Methylomagnum ishizawai: one gene and its partners. Each later gene encodes a partner of the first gene's protein in a complex. Links are inferred from orthologs where the notes say so. Each region holds a gene or a part of one and is shown in the gene's direction. Other genes may lie near its edges.

Region 1 (3,026 bases):
GACTTCTTGGATGAAGTGTTCGGGAATCTTGCCGGCCATCGTTCATGATCCGGCGGGAGGCGCGGTGCCCCGTGGCAGTCAGGCACCGAGCAGGCTTTTGACCCTGGCGCTGACCACGGTCATATCGGCCCGGCCCTGCATCTGGGGTTTGAGCGCGGCCATCACCTTGCCCATGCCGCCGACGCCAGTGGCTCCGGTTGCGGCCAGCGCGGCCTGGATCAGGGCGTCGATCTCGGTTTCGGTGAGGGCTTCTGGGAGATAGGTTTGGATCACCGCGATCTCGGCGCTTTCAATCGCCGCCAAATCCTCGCGGCCACCCGCTTGGTATTGGGCGATGGATTCGCGCCGTTGCTTGACCATCTTGTCGAGCAGGGCGACGACCTGGGCATCGTCCAGGCTGATGCGCTCGTCCACTTCGCGCTGCTTGATCGCCGCCATGATCAAACGGATCACGCCCAGGCGATCCTTGTCGCCACCTTTCATGGCGGCCTTCATGTCGGCTTGCAGGCTTTCTTTCAGGGAACTCATGGCGGGGAATCCAGGATCAGACTTGCGGACGGCCTTTGCGGAGGTTCTGCAGGGCGAAGCGTTCGCGGGAGAGCTTTTTCAGGTGGCGCTTGACGGCGGCGGCGGCTTTGCGCTTACGCTCTTCGGTGGGCTTCTCGTAGAACTCGCGGCGACGGACTTCCGACAGGACGCCGGCTTTTTCGCAGGCCCGTTTGAAACGGCGGATGGCGATTTCGAACGGTTCGTTTTCTCTGATCTTGATCGAAGGCATGTAGCTCCCCAAGGGTGTTAGCTGGAAATTGACAACCGGATATCCCGGCCCCGAATTAAAAGGGGATAATTATACGCTCTCGGCTCACGAAGGCAAAAAGCAATGTTCGTACTCGGCATCGAAACCTCCTGCGACGAAACCGGCGTCGCGGTCTACCACCCGCAACGGGGCTTGCTCGCCCACGCGCTCTATAGCCAAGTGAAGACCCATGCGGAATATGGCGGCGTGGTGCCTGAATTGGCCTCCCGCGACCACGTCAAGAAGCTGATTCCCTTGATCCGCCGGGTCTTGGGCGAGGCGGGGCTGACTCAGCGGGATTTGGGCGGCATCGCCTATACGCGGGGGCCGGGGTTGGTGGGCGCTTTGCTGGTGGGGGCCGCCGTGGCCCGGAGTTTGGCCTGGACCCTGAATATCCCTTGCGTCGGCGTCCACCACATGGAAGGCCATTTGCTCGCGCCGTTATTGGAAACCGACGCGCCGGAATTCCCGTTCATCGCGCTGTTGGTGTCGGGCGGACATACCCAGTTGGTGGAAGTGGAAGGCATAGGCGGCTATCGCATCCTGGGCGAATCGTTGGACGACGCCGCCGGGGAGGCTTTCGACAAGACCGCCAAGATGCTGGGCCTTGGGTATCCGGGTGGCCCGGAAATCGCCAAGCTGGCCGATGAAGGCCGGGCGGACCGCTTCGATTTCCCGCGGCCGATGACCGACCGGCCCGGCTTGGATTTCAGCTTCAGCGGGCTCAAGACCCACACCTTGACCACGCTCGCCACGACTGAAGGCACCCGCCAGGACAAGGCCGATATCGCGGCGGCGTTCCAGGCGGCGGTGGTGGATACTTTGTTGATCAAATCGCGGCGGGCCTTGCGGGAAACCGGGTTGAAGCGCTTGGTGGTGGCGGGCGGGGTCAGCGCCAACCGTTTGATGCGGGAAAAGCTGGATGAAATGGCGCGGAAGGAAGGTTATCGGGTGTATTTCCCGCGCCTCGCTTTTTGTGGGGATAACGGGGCGATGATCGCCTATGCGGGTTGCCAGCGCTTGTTGGCGGGCCATGTGGAACCGCCGGAAATCCGGGCTCAGCCGCGTTGGCCGTTGACCGAACTGACGCCGCCGTAGTTCATCCAGGTTTTATCCGGGTTGGACGGAAAGGCCCAATAGGGCCGTGACTTTGAACCCCTTATCGTTTGGTAATTGGTGGACTCTGACGCGATTTAGGGTCCAGCGCTTGCTGTCGTTGTACGCGGGGAACACCTACCAGTGTTTGCGTGAAGCCGGGGGACTCGAATTGCAGGCAGCCCTGCGGCCAATTGATTGGAAGGCTCCACCGATAGGACTCGAAACCCGTGGAAGAATGCAGCGCTTCCCTCTGGATGCCATTTATAGAAAACGGGCACATGCCAGCCGTTGGCGATTTGTAATCGAGATTGAATTGAAATCCAAAGACTTGGTGAAAGCGCAGCACCGCTTGAGAGACTGTGAATAAACACTCGTTGCTCGATTGGTGCCACTCAAGCATGTAATCGATATCCAAAACCAGATCGGCAACGCCATTCCCTTGGTCGAATAATTCGAACCTAAACCCATGGATATGGACATCGTGCCACGACATATGGTCAAAGTCTTCCGTGGACCAAGGACCGTGGGTATTCACTGCTTCTACCCTTTCTTGCCGATCTTGCTCTCCTCGCCCTTGAGCAAGCGTTCGATATTGCCTTTATGCCGCCAGAACAGCAGGGCGCTCATCACCACGGCGACGGCGGTCAGCGCGGGCGACTGCCCCGCCCACAGCCAGACATAGACCGGGGCCAAAGCCGCCGCCACCAAGGCCGACAGCGAGGAATAGCGGAAGGCGAAGGCCACGCCGATCCAGGTCGCCAGCGCCGCCGCGCCGACCCCCCAAGCGAACCCGCTCAGAATCCCCAAGGCCGTGGCGACGCCCTTCCCGCCCTTGAAGCCGAAGAACACCGGGAACAAATGGCCGATGAACGCGGCCAAGCCCACGCAGCCCAAAACCATGGGTTCCACGCCCACAGCCTTGGCGATCAACACCGGGATCAAGCCTTTCAGCGCATCGCCCAGCAGGGTGATGATGGCGGCCTTCTTGCCGCCGAGGCGCAGCACATTGGTCGCGCCGGGATTCTTGGAGCCCTCCTCGCGGGGGTCGGGCAGATCGAACAGGCGGCTGACCAGCACCGCGCTGGACAAGGAACCCAACCCATAGGCCAAAGGAATCAAAAGCCATTCCAAC
Region 2 (3,151 bases), 2.5 Mb from region 1 along the record:
GGGCCGGGGCCGCCGCTTTCGCCGCGCTGTGCGGGCGTTGGCCCACGGCGCGGACCCTCTCGGCCATTTGCGGGGCCGGCAATAACGGCGGCGATGCCTATGTGGTGGCGCGGCTAGCCCACGCGGCGGGCTGGGATGTCAGGGTCTATCCGGTCGCGCCCTTGGCGGGGCTGAAGGGCGATGCGCTGGCCGCCTATCAAGAATACCGGGCGGCGGGCGGCGCGGTGCTGGATTTCATTCCGGCGGATTTCGAGGGCGCGGAAATCCTGGTGGACGGCCTGTTCGGCACCGGGCTGGACCGCGAGATCGAGGGCTTGTTCGCCGAGGTCGTCCGCGCCGTCAACCGCTTCCGGGGCAAGGTGCTGGCCTTGGATATTCCCTCCGGCCTGTGCGCCGATACCGGGGCGGTGTTGGGCGTGGCGGTGCGGGCGGATGTCACGGTCAGCTTCATCGGCCTGAAACAGGGCTTGTGTACCGGCGAGGGCTTGGAATACGCGGGCGAACTGGTGTTCGCCGATTTGGAGACACCGCCCATGGTGAAACACGCGGTCAAGCCTTCGGCCCTGTTGCTGCCGCCCTTGGCGCAGGGTTTGCCGCCGCGTCCGCGCTACGCCCATAAGGGCCATTTCGGCCACGTGCTGGTGCTGGGCGGCGAACAGGGCTATAGCGGCGCGGCGCGGCTGGCGGCGGAAGCGGCGGCGCGGGTCGGGGCGGGGCTGGTGAGCCTCGCCACCCGCCCGGAACACGCCGCCTTCCTCAACCTGGACCGGCCCGAACTCATGTGCCACGGCGTGGCCCGGCGCGACGAGGTGGAAAACCTCCTGGGCCGGGCCACGGTGGCGGCGGTGGGGCCGGGGCTGGGGCGTTCGGACTGGGCGGCGCTGTTGCTGGATGCCGCCGTGGACAGCGGTTTGCCCTTGGTGGTCGATGCCGATGCCTTGAACCTCCTGGCCGCGCAGCCGCGCCGGTGCGAGCGCTGGGTCTTGACCCCGCATCCGGGCGAGGCCGGGCGCTTGCTCGGGACCGGCACGGCGGCGGTGCAGCGCGACCGCTATGCCGCCGCCCGCGCCTTGCAGGACCGCTATGGCGGCGTGGTGGTGCTGAAAGGCTCGGGCACGCTCATCGCGGGCGCGGACGAATTGCCCAGGGTGTGCATCGCGGGCAATCCCGGCATGGCCAGCGGCGGCATGGGCGATGTGCTGACCGGGGTGGTCGCGGGGTTGTTGGCCCAGGGGTTGGAGCCGCTGGAAGCCGCCACCCTGGGCGTGCGCCTCCATGCCGCCGCCGGCGACGAAGCCGCCCGCGATGGCGAGCGCGGCCTGTTGGCGGGCGATTTGATGACCCCCTTGCGCCGCTGGGTGAACCGATGAACACGGTCCTGGACCTGCCCGACGAGGCCGCCACCCTCGAATTCGCCGCCCGGCTCTACCGCCATCTGCCGCCGGGCTGCCTGGTCTATCTACATGGCAATCTCGGCGCGGGCAAAACCACCTTCGTGCGCGGTTGCCTACGCTCGACCGGCTTCACCGGCGCGGTGAAAAGCCCGACCTTCACCCTGGTCGAGGAATACGCGCTGCCCGACCGTACCCTGTTCCATTTCGACCTGTACCGGCTGAACGACCCGGAGGAATTGGAATGGATGGGCATCCGCGATTATCTCCGGCCCGGAGCCACCTGTTTCATCGAATGGCCCGGACGCGGCGCGGGACTCCTGCCCGGAGCCGACCTGGATATCCGCCTGGAAATCCTGGGGGGAAGCCGCCGCGCCACGCTGGCGGCGGATAGCGAACAGGGCAGGGCGATCCTGGCCGCGTGGGCGGCGGGGTGATGGAACCCGCCGCGGCCAGTTGATTTTGGGCGATAAGTCCCGCTCGAAAGCTTGCGTAGCGCGGAATGCGCCGCTATTTTTCCAAAGCGCTTGACCAGGGGTATCCAACATGAACAAAAAGTCCGTATGGGGTGGTTTGTTGTGGCTCGCCGTGTGGGTGTCCGGGGAGTCCGGCGCGGCGGCGGTCTGGGTGAAATCGGTGCAATGGACGGCGGGGCCGCACCCGCGCCTGATGGTGGATTTCAGCGGGGTGCCGGGATATCGGGTGGCCAGCCTGGGCGGCGACGCGCCGCTCGCCATCGAACTGGCCGATACCGCCCTGGCCGGGGGCTTGGCGCAACCGCCCGCCGCCCATCCGGTCGCGGCCCGGATCGGCTCCCTGCCCGGCAAGGCCAAGGGCAGCCTCCGCCTCCTGGTCGAGACCAAGCGCAACGCCCCCCATCAGGCCCGCATGGAGCAATGGCCCGACCACGCCCGCCTGACCGTGGAATGGGCCGCGTCCGCCGCCCCGGTCCCCGCCGCTGCTTCCACCAATTCCGCCCGCGCCCGTGCCAAACCGGCCCATTCCTTCGTGGTCGCCATCGACGCCGGGCACGGCGGCAAGGACACCGGGGCCATCGGACCCGGCGGTACTTTGGAAAAAAACGTGGTGATGGCGATTGCCCGCAAGCTGGCTGGGTATATCCAGGCCGAGCCGGGGATGAAGGCGGTCTTGGTGCGGCGCGGCGATGAGTTCGTCGATCTGCGTCACCGCGCCGCCATCGCCCGCAAGGTGCGGGCCGATTTGTTCGTGTCCATCCATGCCGACGCCTATACCGACGGCGGGGTGAAGGGTTCCTCGGTGTATACGCTGTCGGAACACGGCGCGTCCAGCGAGGCGGCGCGGTGGCTGGCCGACAGCGAGAACGCCGCCTTGGTGGGCGGCCCCAAGCTCAAGGACAAGAACAAGCTGCTGGCCTCGGTGCTGGTGGACCTGTCCAAGAACGCCACCCTGGACGCCAGCGACAAGGCGGCGGAAAAGGTATTGCGGGAATTGAGGCGGGATTTCGCCGTGCATCACGACGAGGTGCAGAAGGCCGAGTTCGCGGTGCTGAAATCGCTGGACGTGCCGTCCATGCTGGTCGAGACCGCCTTCATCTCCAACCCGGAGGAGGAACGCAACCTGACCAACAACGCCCACCAGGACCGGGTGGCGCGTTCGGTGTTCCGGGGGATCAGGGCGTATTGTGCGGAGTCGCGCCGGGCGGGGGCGGCGGCGGGGTTGCGGGTGGCGGAGGTGCCTTGAGGCGGGCGAAAGAATAAACCGCCGGGGATAGCCTATCT
Region 3 (3,091 bases), 1.6 Mb from region 1 along the record:
CGATTGGCTGCACCGCCAAACCGAGGATTTGCGGTTGGCGCTGGGGGTGGAAACCACCCGCCGCGAAGCTTGGCACCGGGTGGCGGACGATCCCTTGGTCAAGGAGATCATCGGCGGCCTGTTCGTGCAATTGGGCCGGTTGGTCGAATTGCTCAAGCCTTTGGCAGTGCGCGGCAAGGGTTTGGAATCCTGCTACAAACGCTGTTTCGAGATCGGCTCCCGGCTCTACGCTTTCCTCGACGATAACGAGGACACCGACATCGGCGACACCGTGCGCTGGTTCGAGACCCGCAAACGCGCCTTCAGCCTGAACCGCACGCCGTTGACCGTCGCCAACGAATTCGGCAAATTCCGCCAGCACAGCCAAGCCGCCTGGGTGTTCGCCTCGGCCACCCTGACCGTGGGTGGCGACTTCGGGCATTTCATCAACCAATGCGGACTCCAGGAAGCCGAATGCAAGGCTTGGGACAGCCCGTTCGACTATCAACGCCAATCACTGCTATACCTGCCGCCCGGCCTGCCCGATCCGGGCACCCAGGGCTATACCCAGGCCGTGGTCGGTGCCGCCGTGCCGGTGTTGCGGGCCAGCCGGGGCCGGGCGTTCTTGTTGTTCACTTCGCACCAAGCCTTGCTAGAAGCCGCCAAGCTCCTGCCCGAACACCTGGACTATCCCTTATTCATCCAGGGCAGCCAACCCAAATCGACCTTGCTGGAAGCGTTCAAGCGGGCGGGCAATGGTGTCTTGCTGGGAACGGCCAGCTTTTGGGAAGGGGTGGATGTGCAAGGCCCGGCCTTGTCCTGTGTCATCATCGACAAATTGCCGTTCGCCTCGCCCGGCGATCCGGTGTTGGGCGCCCGTTTGGAAAGCCTGAAGAAAACCGGGGTGAATCCCTTCATGTCCTATCAATTGCCCACGGCCATCCTGGCTTTGAAGCAGGGCGTGGGCCGCTTGATCCGCAACCAGACCGACCGGGGCGTGCTGGTGCTGTGCGATCCGCGCCTCGTGGGCCGTTCCTATGGCGATTCGTTCCTGGATAGCCTCCCGGACATGCCCAGGAGCCGCGCCCTGGCCGATGTGGAACGCTTTTTCGCCCAGATTTGACGACACCGACCATGAACCTACTCGCCATCGAAACCGCCACCGAAGCCTGTTCCGCCGCCTTGCTGGTGGGGGACCACATCATTGAGCGTTACCAACTGGCCCCGCGCCTGCACAACAGCCTGATCCTACCCATGGTGGACGAGCTGTTGGCGGAAGCGGGGCTGGTCGTCGGGCAACTCGACGCCCTGGCTTTCGGGCGCGGGCCGGGTTCGTTCACCGGGGTGCGGATCGCGGCGGGGGTGGCGCAGGGCATCGCTTTCGGGGCGGATTTGCTGGTGGTGCCGGTTTCGACCTTGGCGGCCTTGGCCGAGGCGGCGCTGGCCGAGACCGGGCTGGACACCGCCTTTCCCTGCATCGATGCCCGGATGGGGGAAGTCTATTGGGGCGTGTACCGGCGGGGTGGGGCGGGCTGGGCCGAATTGCTGGGGGAGGAAGCCGTGCTTCCGGCGGAGCAAGCGCCGTTTCCCGAGGCGGTCCGGGGCGTAGCGACCGGGAGTGGTTGGGCGACCTATGGTGCCGTATTGGGGGAGCGCCTGGGCGGGCGGGTGCTGACCGTGTTGGAAGGGCGGTTCCCCCGTGCCGGGGTCGTCGCCCGCTTGGGGGCCGCGGCTTTCCAGGCGGGCGCGGCGGTGCCGGTGGAGCAGGCCCAGCCTATTTACCTGCGGGACAACGTGGCGAAGAAACCCCGATTGCCCAGCTTGGCCTGAGAGACCAGAACGCCCGTGGGATGTGCGTCGGCACATCCCACGGGCGTTTCCATGTCCGGTTAAAGCACCAGCCTCAGCGGATTTCGATGGTGGACACACTCATCGGCGGCAGGGCCACCACCCAGTGGGTTTTGGTCACCGGGACCGACCCCATATACACGGGCTGGGTCGCGGTACCGGCCAGCCGGTAGACACGCGCTGTGCCCTGGTTCGGCAAGCCTTGCAAGCCCACGTCCTGGGCCTTGTCGCTGCGGTTGATCGCCACGAACACCGAACGGCCCGCCACGCTGAAATCCACGCTGGCGTAGACCGATATCTTGGTGACATCGGCGGATTGCGCGGCCAAGGCGATATCCCCGAAGTTCGCCGTCTTGCCATCGAAACCCCGGTACATCAGGAACGCGGCCTCGATGAACGGCTCGGTGCCGCCCATCTGCCAACGGGTGGCGGCGAACACGCCTTGCTGGCCGAAGATGCCCAGGGCGTCCGCCTCGGCCAAAGCCCCCGAGATATGGTCGCCGCCGCCGTAGTTGTATTCGGTGATGGCGAACTGGGTGCCGGGATAATGCGCGTCGATCTTGGCCTTCATCCGGGGAATCAAGCGGATGGCCTTGTCGCCCTCCGGCAATACCCCCGGAATCCAGGAGTTCTCCACATACCCGGCATCCCACAGCGAGCGCGTCGCCTGTAAACGGGCCGCGATTACTTCGGGCGTGTTGAGCGTGGCCATCTTGCTGCCATCCCAGTAATACCCGACCGGCGAGCCGCCCGCCGATTTGGCTTCGGTGTAGAAATGCAGGTCCAGCACATCGACCAGCCGTTTCCCGACGGTGGTTTCGGCCTGTCTCATGCGGTCTAGGTAGTACTCGGTGAAATCGCCCTTGCTGGCATGGTCCGACCCGCTGCCGTCGGGCGCGCCCTGCAAATAGGTGAAGCCATACCAGCCATAGCTGACGAAACCGAACACCACGGCATTGGGATCGACCGTCTTGATGGTCTCGGCGGCGGCTTGGTTCTTCTGGCACAGGCTGTCGTAGGATTCCTGGTGCGGCTCGATGCGCGGATGGCTGGCGAACCAGATATCCGGCTCGTTATCCAGCGAGTAGAAGACCTGCTTGCCGGGATGGGCCGGTTTGACCACGGTCTTGATCCAGTTGACATATTCGTCGGTGAAGACGAAGGGATCGGCAGTGTCCGGCGTGGTGGCGAACGGCGCGTTCTTCTCCAGATCGACCTGCTTGAAACGGGTTTGCAGGTAATTGGGACCGGAATCGGCGACATC

The links.
Region 2: the proteins of tsaD (region 1) and tsaE are in contact, whole or in part, in a crystal structure (PDB 6N9A), measured with the Thermotoga maritima proteins. The link is inferred for Methylomagnum ishizawai from one-to-one orthologs. Residues at the interface, in WP_004082750.1 of Thermotoga maritima: Cys10, Asp11, Arg49, His50, Leu82, Gly84, Gly135, Gly136, Glu154, Thr155, Leu156, Asp157, Asp158, Ser159, Glu162, Asp165, Lys166, Arg169, Leu170, Tyr175, Lys213, Thr214, Leu217, Tyr218, Gln221, Arg222, Asn324; in WP_004082108.1 of Thermotoga maritima: Leu37, Gly38, Lys46, Lys57, Val59, Lys60, Ser61, Thr63, Phe64, Thr65, Leu66, Met67, Val69, Pro71, Tyr82, Arg83, Leu84, Asp86, Asp88, Phe89, Asp93, Ile128, Asp130, Glu131, Arg134.
Region 3: the proteins of tsaD (region 1) and tsaB are in contact, whole or in part, in a solved structure (PDB 4WQ4), measured with the Escherichia coli proteins. The link is inferred for Methylomagnum ishizawai from one-to-one orthologs.

The regions. Positions count from the first base shown.
Region 1 is NZ_AP019783.1:4,218,507-4,221,532, forward strand. The notes cover bases 13-2,887. They hold tsaD (tRNA (adenosine(37)-N6)-threonylcarbamoyltransferase complex transferase subunit TsaD), read left to right. Parts: upstream 13-880; coding sequence 881-1,894; downstream 1,895-2,887. Other genes in these bases: dnaG (DNA primase), read right to left, coding at 13-39; K5658_RS19000 (GatB/YqeY domain-containing protein), read right to left, coding at 79-528; rpsU (30S ribosomal protein S21), read right to left, coding at 545-778; plsY (glycerol-3-phosphate 1-O-acyltransferase PlsY), read right to left, coding at 2,435-2,887. In the rest of the region: more of dnaG, read right to left, coding at 1-12; more of plsY, read right to left, coding at 2,888-3,026.
Region 2 is NZ_AP019783.1:1,670,824-1,673,974, forward strand. What follows is about bases 98-3,097. They hold tsaE (tRNA (adenosine(37)-N6)-threonylcarbamoyltransferase complex ATPase subunit type 1 TsaE), read left to right. Parts: upstream 98-1,366; coding sequence 1,367-1,828; downstream 1,829-3,097. Other genes in these bases: K5658_RS07680 (NAD(P)H-hydrate dehydratase), read left to right, coding at 98-1,370; K5658_RS07690 (N-acetylmuramoyl-L-alanine amidase family protein), read left to right, coding at 1,938-3,097. Outside these bases: more of K5658_RS07680, read left to right, coding at 1-97; more of K5658_RS07690, read left to right, coding at 3,098-3,113. UniProt on the Escherichia coli protein: Required for the formation of a threonylcarbamoyl group on adenosine at position 37 (t(6)A37) in tRNAs that read codons beginning with adenine.
Region 3 is NZ_AP019783.1:2,582,042-2,585,132, reverse strand. Bases 22-2,961 are described here. They hold tsaB (tRNA (adenosine(37)-N6)-threonylcarbamoyltransferase complex dimerization subunit type 1 TsaB), read left to right. Parts: upstream 22-1,113; coding sequence 1,114-1,809; downstream 1,810-2,961. Other genes in these bases: K5658_RS11715 (glycoside hydrolase family 44 protein), read right to left, coding at 1,883-2,961; yoaA (DNA repair helicase YoaA), read left to right, coding at 22-1,102. In the rest of the region: more of yoaA, read left to right, coding at 1-21; more of K5658_RS11715, read right to left, coding at 2,962-3,091. UniProt on the Escherichia coli protein: Required for the formation of a threonylcarbamoyl group on adenosine at position 37 (t(6)A37) in tRNAs that read codons beginning with adenine.